2 linked regions of the Sagittula stellata E-37 genome follow. The protein of the gene in region 1 interacts with the protein of each later gene in a pairwise test. Links are inferred from orthologs where the notes say so. Each region holds a gene or a part of one and is shown in the gene's direction. Other genes may lie near its edges.

Region 1 (6,019 bases):
ACCTTGCCGGCCGGTCGTCGAAATCCGCCCTCGATATCAAGAAACTGATCTCCGAAAGCCACAGGGAGGTTCAGGACGGCGTCCAGCTGGTCAACGGCGCGGGGCAGTCGCTCCAGACCATGGTCAGCAGCATCCACAAGATGGACGAAGCCCTGTCGGACATCGCCGCGTCCACCAGCGCCCACGCCAGCGACCTGGCCGAGATCGACTCCGCGATGAAGCTGCTGCAGGACCTGACCCATGCCAACGCCGGGCTTGTTGCCGACACGCGGACCACCTCCTCTGCGCTCGCCGGCACGGCACAGGACCTGTCGCGTTCGGTGTCGGAGTTCCGGATCGACACCGAAGACCCCGTCCAGTCGCCCGCCGAACGCGCCGCCTGACCCGGGCGGCGCCGGGCACCGTCGGAACTTCCACACCGTTGCCGCGTTCTTTCCTTAACCCGGCAACGCAAAGGAGATCCCCGATGGACCTCATCCGCATCATTCTCAGCCTGTTTCTTCCGCCGCTTGGCGTTTTCCTAGAAGTGGGCCTGTCGAAACACTTCTGGATCAACGTCCTGCTGACACTCCTTGGCTGGCTCCCCGGCGTCGTGCACGCGATCTGGGTGATCTCGCGCCGTCCGGCCCACGCGTGAGCGCCGCCATGACCGACGCAAAGACCATCTTCGCAAAGGTCGAACGGGCGGAACGCATCGCCCGCCGGATGGACGCCGCGCTGCATCTGCCCGGCACCGGCATCCGCTTGGGGTGGGACGGCATCCTGGGGCTGGTCCCGGGCATCGGCGACACGCTCGCACTGACGCCCGCAGCCTATATCGTCTACCTCGGCCATGAGATCGGCGCGCCGAAGCACCTGCTGGTGCGCATGGCCGGCAACATCGGCATCGACTGGGTCATCGGCCTCATCCCCCTGATCGGCGATATCTTCGACGTGGGTTTCAAGGCGAACCTCCGCAACGCGGCCCTGATGCGCGACTTCGCGGAACGGCGCCACGCGGACACCACCAAGGGCCAGACCCCGCGGCCGTCGCCAACCCGCACCCCTGTGCAGGGGCTCGGACGGGCCCGGGGCGCAAACGCCTGACACGCGCGGCACGCGGCAGACGTCCGGGCAAACGAAAAGGGGCGCCCAAAGGCGCCCCTTCGTCATGTCAGGATCATGCCAGTAACCGGGAACCGGTTCAGCCGACCAGTTCGAGACCGGAGAAGAAATACGCGATTTCCTCTGCCGCGGTGTCCGGCGCATCCGACCCGTGGACGGAGTTTTCGCCCACCGACTCGGCGAACTCGGCACGGATGGTGCCCTCGGCCGCATCGGCCGGGTTCGTCGCGCCCATCACTTCACGGTTCTTGGAAATGGCGTCCTCGCCTTCCAGGACCTGGGCGACGATCGGTGCAGAGGCCATGAACTCGCACAGTTCATCGTAGAAGGGGCGCGCCGCATGCACCTTGTAGAATTCGCCGGCCTGCGCCTTGGTGAGGTGAATCCGCTTCTGCGCGACGATGCGCAGACCGGCCTCCTCGAACTTGGCGTTGATCTTGCCGGTCAGGTTGCGGCGGGTTGCATCGGGCTTGATGATCGAAAAGGTGCGCTCGAGGGCCATCGTGTTATCCTCCAGATGGATCCGACCCACAGTCCGGGGTCGTCAGGGTGTATCGCGGCGCCCGATAACACGGCCTCCCGGATCAGGGAACCCCTCATGACCCCGCCGCATGCGCACAGGTGGCGCCGGCCCCGCACAAAGGTCATTCCGTGCCGAACAGACGCGCGCCCCGACAGGTCACCACGCCGAAAAAACGCCCTGCGCACCAGTTCCGCCTCCACCCGCGAAGACGCCCCACGGGTCGGTGGGCGGGCGCTTTTGCGAAGGCAAACAGTGCCGCACACCGACGCGCCTTTCCCATACCGTAACCCTCTGCTAAAGCGCCCCCATGTTGCGCATCTCATCCCTCTCCTATTCGGTCGAAGGCCGTCCACTCTTTGAGGACGCCACCGCCACCATTCCCGAAGGCCACAAGGTCGGCCTCGTCGGTCCGAACGGCGCGGGCAAGACCACGCTCTTCCGCCTGATCCGCGGAGAACTGACCATCGATGGCGGCGACATCTCCCTGCCCAGCCGTGCCCGCATCGGCGGCGTCAGCCAGGAAGTGCCCTCCTCCGACGTATCGATCCTCGACACGGTGCTTGCCGCCGACGAAGAACGCTCCGCGCTGATGGCCGAGGCCGAAACCGCCGACGGCCACCGCATGGCCGAGGTCCAGACACGTCTGGCCGACATCGACGCATGGTCGGCCGAGGCCCGCGCGGCCACCATCCTGCGCGGACTGGGGTTCGAGCCCGAGGAACACGCCAACCCCTGTTCCGCCTATTCCGGCGGCTGGCGGATGCGCGTGGCGCTGGCGGGCGTGCTGTTCGCCCAGCCCGACCTGCTGCTGCTCGACGAGCCGACCAACTACCTCGACCTGGAAGGCGCGCTCTGGCTCGAATCCTATCTGGCACGCTATCCGCACACCGTCATCGTCATCAGCCACGACCGCGGCCTTCTGAACCGCGCCGTCGGCAGCATCCTACACCTCGAAGACCGCAAGCTGACCTATTACGGCACGCCCTACGACGGCTTCGTCAGGCTGCGCGCCGAAAAGCGTGCCCAACAGGCGGCCACCGCGAAGAAGCAGCAGGACCGCCGCGAGCACCTCCAGTCCTTCGTCGACCGCTTCCGCGCCAAAGCCTCCAAGGCCAAACAGGCGCAGGCCCGGCTCAAGATGATCGAGCGCATGGACATGGTCACCGCGCCCGAAGAGGCGGCCAAGCGCGTCTTCACCTTCCCGCAGCCGGATGAGCTCAGCCCGCCGATCATCAACATCGACGGCGGCTCCACGGGGTACGACGGCAAGGCGGTCCTGCACCGACTGAACCTGCGCATCGATCAGGACGACCGCATCGCGCTTCTGGGCAAGAACGGTCAGGGCAAATCGACCCTTTCGAAGCTGCTTGCCGACCGCATCGCCCTGATCGAAGGCCACATGAACCGCTCGTCCAAGCTGCGCATCGGCTACTTCGCCCAGCATCAGGTGGACGAACTGCATCTGGATGAGACGCCGCTCCAGCACCTGCAGCGCGAACGCCCGGACACGCCGCCCGCCAAACTCCGCGCCCGGCTCGCCGGCTTCGGACTGCAGGCCGCGCAGGCCGATACCGAGGTGGCGCGCCTGTCCGGCGGCCAGAAGGCACGGCTTTCGCTGCTGCTCGCCACGCTCGACGCCCCCCACCTGCTGATCCTCGACGAGCCGACCAACCACCTCGACATCGAAAGCCGCGAGGCATTGATGGAGGCGCTGACCGCCTACAACGGCGCCGTCATCCTCGTCAGCCACGACATGCACCTGCTGTCGATGGTGGCCGACCGGCTCTGGCTGGTGTCGAACGGCACAGTGAAGCCCTACGAAGAAGACCTCGATGCTTACCGCGCCCTCCTGCTGTCCAAGGACGCACCGGCCAAGCCCGAAAAGCCGAAGGAAAAACCCAGGCGCGCCTCCCGCGACGAGATCCTCGACCTGCGCGCCCACGTCCGCAAATGCGAGGACCGCGTGACCAAGCTTGAGGACATGCGCGAGAAACTGGCGAACAAGCTGGCGAATCCTGCGCTCTACGAGAACGACAAGGTGGGCGAGCTGGAAGTCTGGAACAAGAAATACGCCGAGATCATGGAAGGCCTCTCCCGTGCAGAGGAACTCTGGATGGCGGCTCAGGAAAAACTGGACACGGCGCAGCGCGGCTGACTCCGCACCTTCTCTTCCGACTATGGAGAACGGCGGTCCTTCGGCGCCGCCGTTCTTCGTTTCAGGCGGACGTTCGGGCAACTGCGGGCCAGTCAGCGCCCGCACCGGCCAGATCGGGACCACGAATGTGGCACAGGTCGCCACATTTTCCGCGTATGCCCGTTTCGAAAGCCCCACGTCACGCAACAGCCAACCAAGCCGCAAGCATCTGAAATAAATTAGTTTTACGGATACATCCGGGCGCGAAACCCGGAAATACCCGGCAGAATCGCGTTAACTTTGTGTCCAAATTGAGACTTCCCCGCACCTTCCGCCCGATTTATGCCTCAATTCAACGGCGCCGCAGGGCCGCGGGGGCAGCCCCGGCGCCGGATCTGACAGGACCCGGAAGGACGCCCCCGATGACCCGTACCGCAGCCCGCACCCCCTACGAGATCCTCGGCGTGTCCGCCTTCGACGACCGCGCCACCATCCGGAAGGCATGGAAACGGCTTGTCCGCGCAAATCATCCAGACCGTTGCCCCGCCGACGCCGCCCGACTGACCCGCCGCCTCGCCGACCTGAACGCGGCCTACGACAAGCTGCGTCACCACGTCCCGGCCACGGGGCGCGGCGCTGCGGGCACGAACCGCGAAGCCGACACTCGGCCCGAGGCCAAGGCAAGGCCCAAGTCCGATGCACCCCGCCGCACGCAGGCCCATGCGCAGGCCAAAGCGGGCTCAGGCGCGAAAAAGAACGCCAGCGAACAGCCGAAGGCAAAGCCAACCGCCACCCGCAGCCGCCAAGAGACCCGGGCCCCGTCCCTGTCCCCGGCGCAGCGCGCGGCGCTGCAAAAGGCCACCGCCTCCTTCTCGACCGCGCGCGCCGCGTTCGAAACCGCCTGCAAGGCGCAGGTCGCCATCGCCGCCTGATCCCGTAGCAAAGGCTTTACCGGCGGCCCGAAACCGCCTAACCGGGAATCATGGACCCGACCTTCCTGATCTCGGCCTTCGTCACGCTCTTCGTGGTCATCGACCCGATCGGGCTGACACCGCTGTTCATCGCCCTGACGCAGGGCGCTGACGCGCGCCACCGCCGCGCCGTCGGCATCCGCGCGACGGTCATCGCCGCCGCGCTCCTGACGCTCTTCGCCTTCTTCGGCGAGGCGGTGCTGGGCTTCATCGGCATCGGCATGCCGGCCTTCCGGATCTCCGGCGGCATCCTGCTGTTCATCACCGCGCTCGACATGCTCTTCGAACGCCGCAACAAGCGGCGCGAGGACCGGGCCGAGGCCGACCACCCGCCCGACCCTTCCGTCTTTCCGCTTGCCATCCCGCTGATCGCCGGCCCCGGCGCCATCGCGTCGATGATCCTGCTGACCGGCTCGACCACCGACGTCCTGGGCATCATTGGCGTGCTGGGCGTCATGGCGCTCGTGCTGGCGCTGGTCCTGATGCTGTTCCTTTCGGCCGGACTGATCGAGCGCGGGCTCGGCCCCACCGGCATCACCGTCACGACCCGTCTGCTCGGCATGCTGCTCGCCGCGCTCTCCGTGCAGTTCGTGCTCGACGGGCTGCGGGACTTCGGCTTCGTGGCGCCCTGAGACTTCCTTCTGCGGGCGGAGTGCCTACATTGAGGGAACGCAGGCACAGGGACCCGACATGACGCCCGACCAGACCGGCCACACGATCTTTCTCGGGCTTCTGGCCTTCGCCACCCTCGCATGGTTCTGGCTCAACCACCGCCGCACGCCGGGCCGTGGCCTGCAGAGCCTGATGGGCTGGGCGCTGCTGTTCGTCGGCATCCTTGCCGCCGCAGGGCTCTGGCAGGACGTGCGCGGCGGGCTGGACCAGCGGCAGGCTGTGTTCTCCGGCGATGGCCGGATCGAGATCCCGCGCGGCTTCGACGGCCACTACTACGTGACTCTCGAGGTCAACGGCTCGCCCACCCGGTTTGTCGTGGACACCGGCGCCTCCGGCATGGTGCTGACCAAGATCGCGGCGGAGGAAGCGGGCCTGCATCCCGACGACCTCGCCTTCTACGACATGGCGCAGACCGCGAACGGCACGGTGAAAACAGCGCCAGTCACCCTGGACAGCGTGTCGCTCGGACCCTTTATGGATCGCGGAGTCAGGGCCTACGTCAACGACGGGCAGATGATGGATTCGCTCTTGGGCATGGACTACCTGTCCCGCTTCGACCGGCTGGAGATTTCGGGCGGCAGGATGGTCCTGGAACGCTGAAACGGCGTGTCGAAT
Region 2 (6,552 bases), 640 kb from region 1 along the record:
GGGGAGCCGTGCGATGATGTCGCCCGAACAACCGAAGAGAAGGGTCGGACTGCGCATCATCATCGCGTTCGTCGGCGTGGTCGGGGCTTTCATTCTGTGGGACGAACTCGTGCCGCGCGGCCCCGTCTCCGAAGGCATGCAGGCGCGGCTTCGCTGTGTCGCGAAATCGGTCGCTCTGCATCAGGCCCTGTTCTCCGCAGAGGAAGAGGGCATTGCGTTGGAACGCGACTTCCGCGAAGAATTCGATACGGTATTCAATGGGTTGCAACGTTTCCAGAGAGGCCTTGTCCGACGCGACGATCCCGGAAGACTCGCTTTCCGCCCGATCATGATCCAGGAGGAGGACGCCAAGGACGCGGCAATGGCAGAAGATCCGCAGGGATACCTCACCCGCGCATGGGCGGAACTGCAGGCCTGCTACGACGCGTTGTTCCTGCAACAGTCCGCTGGCCGCCAGATGCAGGAGGGCGTGGCATGATCAACAGGTCACTTTCCATGTCTCGTTGCACGGCGGCCCTGACAGCGGCCCTGTGGTGCGTATCGCTGCCGGCCTCCGCGCAGGAGGACGACACCGCCGCCATGCTGGTCCAGTTCCAGAACGCGACCTGCGCCTCGCCCGTTGCCACGCCGCTGTCGCAGGTCGATTTCGGCAGCGACTGGCGAGAGGCGCAGGACGAAGACCGCGAAGCGTTGGTGGAGCTTCTGGCCGATTTCGCAACCCGGATCGATTTCCTCACCAACCAGCAGGGCGATGCCGATCCGAAGGCGGTTCTGGCAGGTCACCGGCTGCGCTGGCAGCGTGCCATCCTCGCCACGGATCCCGCGGCACCGCAGGCCCGGATCATGCGGCACACCACCGTCGGTGCGTTGACCTCCGCCCTCTACGCCGAGCAGGCAGAGGGCGAGTCGATGCTGTCCTGCACGCTTGTCCTGCAGGGTCCCAGCGAAGACCTAGTCGACGGCCTTGCGCGTCGCTTCGAGGTCATGCCGGTTTACGAGAACGCCCTGACGCGCCACTGGCAGGCAAGGGACGCCGTGACCTCTCCGGACGGTGAAACCCGCGATGCCTTGCGCAGCCTGACCCTGCGTCTGTCGCCCGCCGACCAGTCGGTCACGCATGCGGTGCTGACCTATCGAACAACGCTTGCCCGTGGGGAGGAATGAGGATGCGCCCCTCCTCTCTCCCGGTCACAATCCTGTCGAGGGCCTTGCCTCCCTCGGTGAAACCCGGTCCCAACGAATACGGTCCCAACCCACAAGAGGTGCCCCAATGACCGACCAAAGCCCGAACGACCTTTTCCGCGCCTCCAGCTTCATGCAGGGGCACAACGCGGAGTACCTGGAACAGATGTACGCCCGCTATGCCGCCAATCCGAGCGCGGTTGACGATGCCTGGGCGGCGTTTTTCAAACAGTTGGGCGACGATGAAACCTCTGTCCGGCGCGAGGCGGAAGGCCCTTCCTGGGCGCGCTCCGACTGGCCGCCCGCGCCGGAAGACGACCTTACAGCGGCCCTGACCGGCGAATGGCCGATGCCCGCCGTCCCGGCAGAGGCGAAGGGCGCCGCCAAAAAGATTGCCGCGAAGGCGAATGAGCAGGGCGTTTCCGTCTCGAACGAGGCGATCCAGCGCGCCGTTCTGGATTCGATCCGCGCGCTGATGCTGATCCGGGCCTACCGCATCCGCGGCCACCTCGCCGCCGACCTCGACCCGCTGGGTCTGCGCGACACGTCCAATCACCCGGAGCTCGACCCGAAGTCCTACGGCTTTACCGAAAGCGACATGGACCGCCCGATCTTCATCGACAACGTTCTGGGGCTGCAGATCGCCTCCCTGCGCGAAATCGTGTCTATCGTGAAACGCACCTATTGCGGCACCTTCGCACTGCAGTACATGCACATCTCGGACCCGGAGCAATCCTCGTGGCTGAAGGAACGGATCGAGGGCTACGGCAAGGAGATCCACTTCACGCGTGAGGGGCGCAAGGCGATCCTCAACAAGATGGTGGAGGCCGAGGGCTTCGAAAAGTTCCTACACGTCAAGTACATGGGCACGAAGCGGTTCGGTCTCGACGGCGGCGAATCCCTGATCCCGGCGATGGAACAGATCATCAAGCGCGGCGGCAACCTCGGACTGAAGGAAATCGTCATCGGGATGCCGCACCGTGGCCGCCTGTCGGTGCTCGCGAACGTGATGAACAAGCCCTACAAGGCGATCTTCAACGAGTTCCAGGGCGGCAGCTTCAAGCCGGAAGACGTGGACGGTTCGGGCGACGTGAAGTACCACCTCGGCGCGTCCTCCGACCGCGAGTTCGACGGCAACACCGTGCACCTGTCCCTGACGGCGAACCCATCGCACCTGGAAGCCGTGAACCCGGTCGTTCTGGGCAAGGTCCGCGCCAAGCAGGACCAGTTCGGCGACGTGAACCGGACGCAGGTCATGCCGATCCTGTTGCACGGCGACGCGGCCTTTGCCGGTCAGGGCGTCGTGGCGGAATGTTTCGCCCTGTCGGGCCTGCGCGGTCACCGCACCGGCGGCACGATGCACATCATCGTCAACAACCAGATCGGCTTCACCACCGCGCCGCATTTCTCGCGCTCGTCCCCCTACCCGACCGACAACGCGCTGGTGGTCGAGGCACCAATCTTCCACGTCAACGGCGACGACCCGGAGGCCGTCGTGCACGCCGCGAAGGTCGCGACCGAGTTCCGCCAGAAGTTCGGCAAGGACGTGGTCATCGACATCTTCTGCTATCGCCGCTTCGGTCACAACGAGGGCGACGAGCCCATGTTCACCAACCCGGTGATGTACAACAAGATCAAGAAGCAGAAGACGACGCTGACGCTGTACACGGAACGGCTGGTCAAGGACGGTCTGATCCCCGAGGGCGAGATCGAGGACATGAAAGCCGCGTTCCAGGCCAAGCTGAACGAGGAGTTCGAGGCAGGCAAAGTCTACAAGCCCAACAAGGCCGACTGGCTGGACGGTCGCTGGTCGCACCTCGACAAGCAGAAAGAGGGCAAGTACCAGCGCGGCAAGACGGCGATCAAGGAAGAGACCTTCCAGAAGATCGGCTCTGCCCTGACGACCGTTCCGGACGGTTTCCCGCTGCACAAGACCGTGGGCCGACTGGTCGACGCACGGGCACAGATGTTCAAGACGGGACAGGGTTTCGACTGGGCGACGGCAGAGGCCTTGGCCTTCGGTTCGCTCCAGCTCGAAGGGTATCCCGTCCGTCTGGCCGGCCAGGACTCCACACGTGGCACGTTCAGCCAGCGCCACTCCGCGTTCGTCAACCAGGAGACGGAAGAGCGCTATTACCCGCTGAACAACATCCGCGAAGGCCAGGCCCGGTACGAAGTGATCGACTCCGCGCTGTCCGAATACGCGGTGCTGGGCTTCGAGTACGGCTACTCCATGGCTGAACCGAACGCCCTGACCCTGTGGGAAGCGCAGTTCGGCGACTTCGCCAACGGCGCGCAGATCATGTTCGACCAGTTCATCTCAAGCGGTGAATCGAAGTGGCTTCGGATGTCCGGCCTCGTCTGCTTGATGCCGCACGGCTTCGAAGGCCAGGGGCCGGAACACTCATCCGCCCGCCTTGAGCGTTTCCTGCAGCTCTGCGGACAGGACAACTGGATCGTCGCGAACTGCTCCACGCCCGCGAACTATTTCCACATCCTGCGTCGCCAGCTGCACCGGTCCTACCGGAAGCCTCTGATGCTGATGACGCCGAAGTCGCTTCTGCGCCACAAGCTGTGCGTCTCGGAGATGGAGATGTTCACCACAGGCTCGTCCTTCCACCGCGTCCTCTGGGACGACTCGGAAACCGGGCATTCGGAAACCAAGCTGGTGGCGGACGACAAGATCAAGCGCGTCGTCATGTGCTCGGGCAAGGTCTACTTCGACCTCCTCGAAGAACGCGACGCCCGCGGTCTGGATGACGTCTACCTGCTGCGGGTCGAACAGTTCTACCCGTTCCCGGCGATCAGCCTCGTCAAGGAGCTGGAACGTTTCAAGCAGGCCGAGATGATCTGGTGTCAGGAAGAGCCGAAGAACCAGGGCGCCTGGTCCTTCATCGAGCCGAACATCGAATGGGTCCTTGGCCGCATCAAGGCCGAGCATCCGCGCCCGCGCTACGTGGGCCGCGCCACTTCGGCCTCGCCCGCGACGGGCCTGGCCTCCACCCACAAGGCACAGCAAGCCGCGCTTGTCGACGAAGCGCTGACGATCGAATGAACCTACGGCCGCAAGGCTCAGGGGTATTGAAAAAGGAAGTTAAAACATGACCGAAGTACGCGTCCCCACCCTTGGGGAATCGGTGACCGAGGCCACCGTGGCCACCTGGTTCAAGAAGCCAGGCGACAGCGTTGCCGTGGACGAAATGCTGTGTGAACTGGAAACCGACAAGGTAACGGTCGAAGTGCCCTCGCCCGTTGCCGGCACCCTGTCGGACATCGTGGCAAAGGAAGGCGATACAGTGGGCGTCGATGCCCTTCTGGCCAACATCGCCGAATCTGGCAGCGCCGGCCCCGAAGAGACGAAACCCCGCGAAAATGATGCCGAGACAAGCCGGGGCAGCGCCTCCGGTGGCGGCGACAGCGTCGACGTCGTGGTGCCCACTCTGGGCGAATCCGTGACCGAAGCGACCGTATCCACCTGGTTCAAGAAGGTCGGCGACAGCGTCACACAAGACGAGATGCTCTGCGAACTGGAAACCGACAAGGTCTCGGTCGAGGTGCCCGCTCCGGCCTCCGGCACACTGACGGAGATCGTCGCCCAGGAAGGCGAAACCGTCGAAGCCAACGCCAAGCTTGCGGTGATCGCCTCCGGCGAGGGTGTTTCCGCCGCGCCGAAAGCAGAGACCGCACCGAAGGACACGCAGTACTCCACACCGCCCGCGGGCGATGGCGGGCCGGGCAAGGACATCAAGGACGGCCCGGCAGCCGAAAAGGCCATGGCCGAAGCAGGTGTTTCCCGCGATCAGGTCAAGGGCACCGGCAAGGACGGTCGCGCGACGAAGGCAGATGTGGCCGCAGCCGTGGCTGCCGCGAACGCTTCCCCTGCGACATCCGCTCCGGCCTCTGCACCGCGTGCGCCCGTCGCGGCCCAAGATGAGGCACGCGAAGAGCGGGTGAAGATGACCCGCCTGCGCCAGACCATCGCACGCCGCCTGAAGGACGCGCAGAACACCGCCGCGATCCTGACCACCTACAACGAAGTGGACATGACCGAGGTCATGGCGCTGCGGTCCGAGTACAAGGACCTTTTCGAGAAGAAGCACGGCGTTCGTCTGGGCTTCATGTCCTTCTTCACGAAGGCCTGCTGCCACGCGCTGAAAGAAGTGCCCGAAGTCAACGCAGAGATCGACGGCACCGACATCGTCTACAAGAACTTCGTGCACATGGGCATCGCGGCGGGCACGCCGCAGGGTCTGGTGGTTCCGGTGATCCGCGACGCCGACAGCATGTCTTTCGCGGAAATCGAGAAGGCGATCAACGAGAAGGGCAAGCGCGCCCGTGACGGCAAGCTGTCCATGGCAGAGATGCAGGGCGGCACCTTCACCATCTCCAACGGTGGCGTCTATGGCTCGCTCATGTCCTCGCCGATCCTGAACCCCCCGCAGTCCGGCATCCTCGGCATGCACAAGATCCAGGACCGCCCGATGGTCATCAACGGCGAGATCAAGATCCGCCCGATGATGTATCTGGCGCTGAGCTACGACCACCGCATCGTCGACGGCAAGGGCGCAGTGACATTCCTCGTCCGCGTGAAAGAGGCACTGGAAGACCCCCGCCGCCTGCTGATGGACCTGTAACAGTTAAAGGGTCTGGCGAGTCTTCTCGTCAGACTCTTTTCTTTCGAAGAGGAGAATGAAATGCCGTTCCGCTGGCTAGCTGCGCTATTTCTTCTGTGTACTTCAGCAAATGCTGAGGTCATCACGGCGACTGATGGACGGCAGTTTGAATTAAACGAAGATGGAACGTTCTCCGAAATTGTTTTGGAGGCTGCTAGCAGAGCGCCGCTCGAGATCGGCGAGCCTTTGTTCACGCATAATGCTGGAAACTACAATCAAAACACGGTGCGCTTTATGCCTATCGTAACGAACACTACCGACAAAACCGTAGTGGGCTACCGCTTTTCTACGACTTTCCGGTCTGCATTTGGCGATGCTCTTTTCAATTTTTCCGGTGAAAGCAGCGAGCGTATCTCACCGGGTGCTACATCGAAGGCGTCGGCCTTCTATTATTGGGAGGACAATCAGTTTATCGGCGACCAACCCTACGATAAGTTGAAGATCTTCGAGGCTAATGGAACAGGATCAATCGAGACCGAAGTTACGGCGATCGCATTTGATGATGGGACTTTTTGGAAAGCCCAATAGAAAATGCTTTCTACGGTACCTGACGCCATCCGCCGCCGCCGCGCTTTCGCCCTGCCCGGGTACAAGACATTCGCAGAGGAAGGTTTCGACGGCGAATACGTCTCGCCCATTCAGATGACTTCCGGAAATCTCACAGGGCCGATGCTGATCTCCAAGGACTGGCTCGACG

The links.
Region 2: the proteins of ABFK29_RS14190 (region 1) and ABFK29_RS17335 interact in binary tests that used the Escherichia coli proteins (3 or more experiments, as listed by UniProt). The link is inferred for Sagittula stellata E-37 from one-to-one orthologs.

Annotation. Positions count from the first base shown.
Region 1 is NZ_CP155729.1:2,991,446-2,997,464, forward strand. Bases 1,424-4,358 are described here. They hold ABFK29_RS14190 (ABC-F family ATP-binding cassette domain-containing protein), read left to right. Parts: upstream 1,424-1,934; coding sequence 1,935-3,782; downstream 3,783-4,358. Other genes in these bases: ndk (nucleoside-diphosphate kinase), read right to left, coding at 1,424-1,606; ABFK29_RS14195 (J domain-containing protein), read left to right, coding at 4,184-4,358. Also shown: ABFK29_RS14170 (methyl-accepting chemotaxis protein), read left to right, coding at 1-383; ABFK29_RS14175 (YqaE/Pmp3 family membrane protein), read left to right, coding at 467-637; ABFK29_RS14180 (DUF4112 domain-containing protein), read left to right, coding at 646-1,086; more of ndk, read right to left, coding at 1,184-1,423; more of ABFK29_RS14195, read left to right, coding at 4,359-4,693; ABFK29_RS14200 (MarC family protein), read left to right, coding at 4,744-5,364; ABFK29_RS14205 (retropepsin-like aspartic protease family protein), read left to right, coding at 5,423-6,004. UniProt on the Escherichia coli protein: Genetic data indicate it may be involved in ribosome assembly or function.
Region 2 is NZ_CP155729.1:3,635,466-3,642,017, forward strand. Bases 970-4,437 are described here. They hold ABFK29_RS17335 (2-oxoglutarate dehydrogenase E1 component), read left to right. Parts: upstream 970-1,270; coding sequence 1,271-4,237; downstream 4,238-4,437. Other genes in these bases: ABFK29_RS17330 (hypothetical protein), read left to right, coding at 970-1,164; odhB (2-oxoglutarate dehydrogenase complex dihydrolipoyllysine-residue succinyltransferase), read left to right, coding at 4,284-4,437. In the rest of the region: ABFK29_RS17325 (hypothetical protein), read left to right, coding at 14-478; more of ABFK29_RS17330, read left to right, coding at 496-969; more of odhB, read left to right, coding at 4,438-5,816; ABFK29_RS17345 (hypothetical protein), read left to right, coding at 5,877-6,383; ABFK29_RS17350 (hypothetical protein), read left to right, coding at 6,387-6,552. UniProt on the Escherichia coli protein: E1 component of the 2-oxoglutarate dehydrogenase (OGDH) complex which catalyzes the decarboxylation of 2-oxoglutarate, the first step in the conversion of 2-oxoglutarate to succinyl-CoA and CO(2).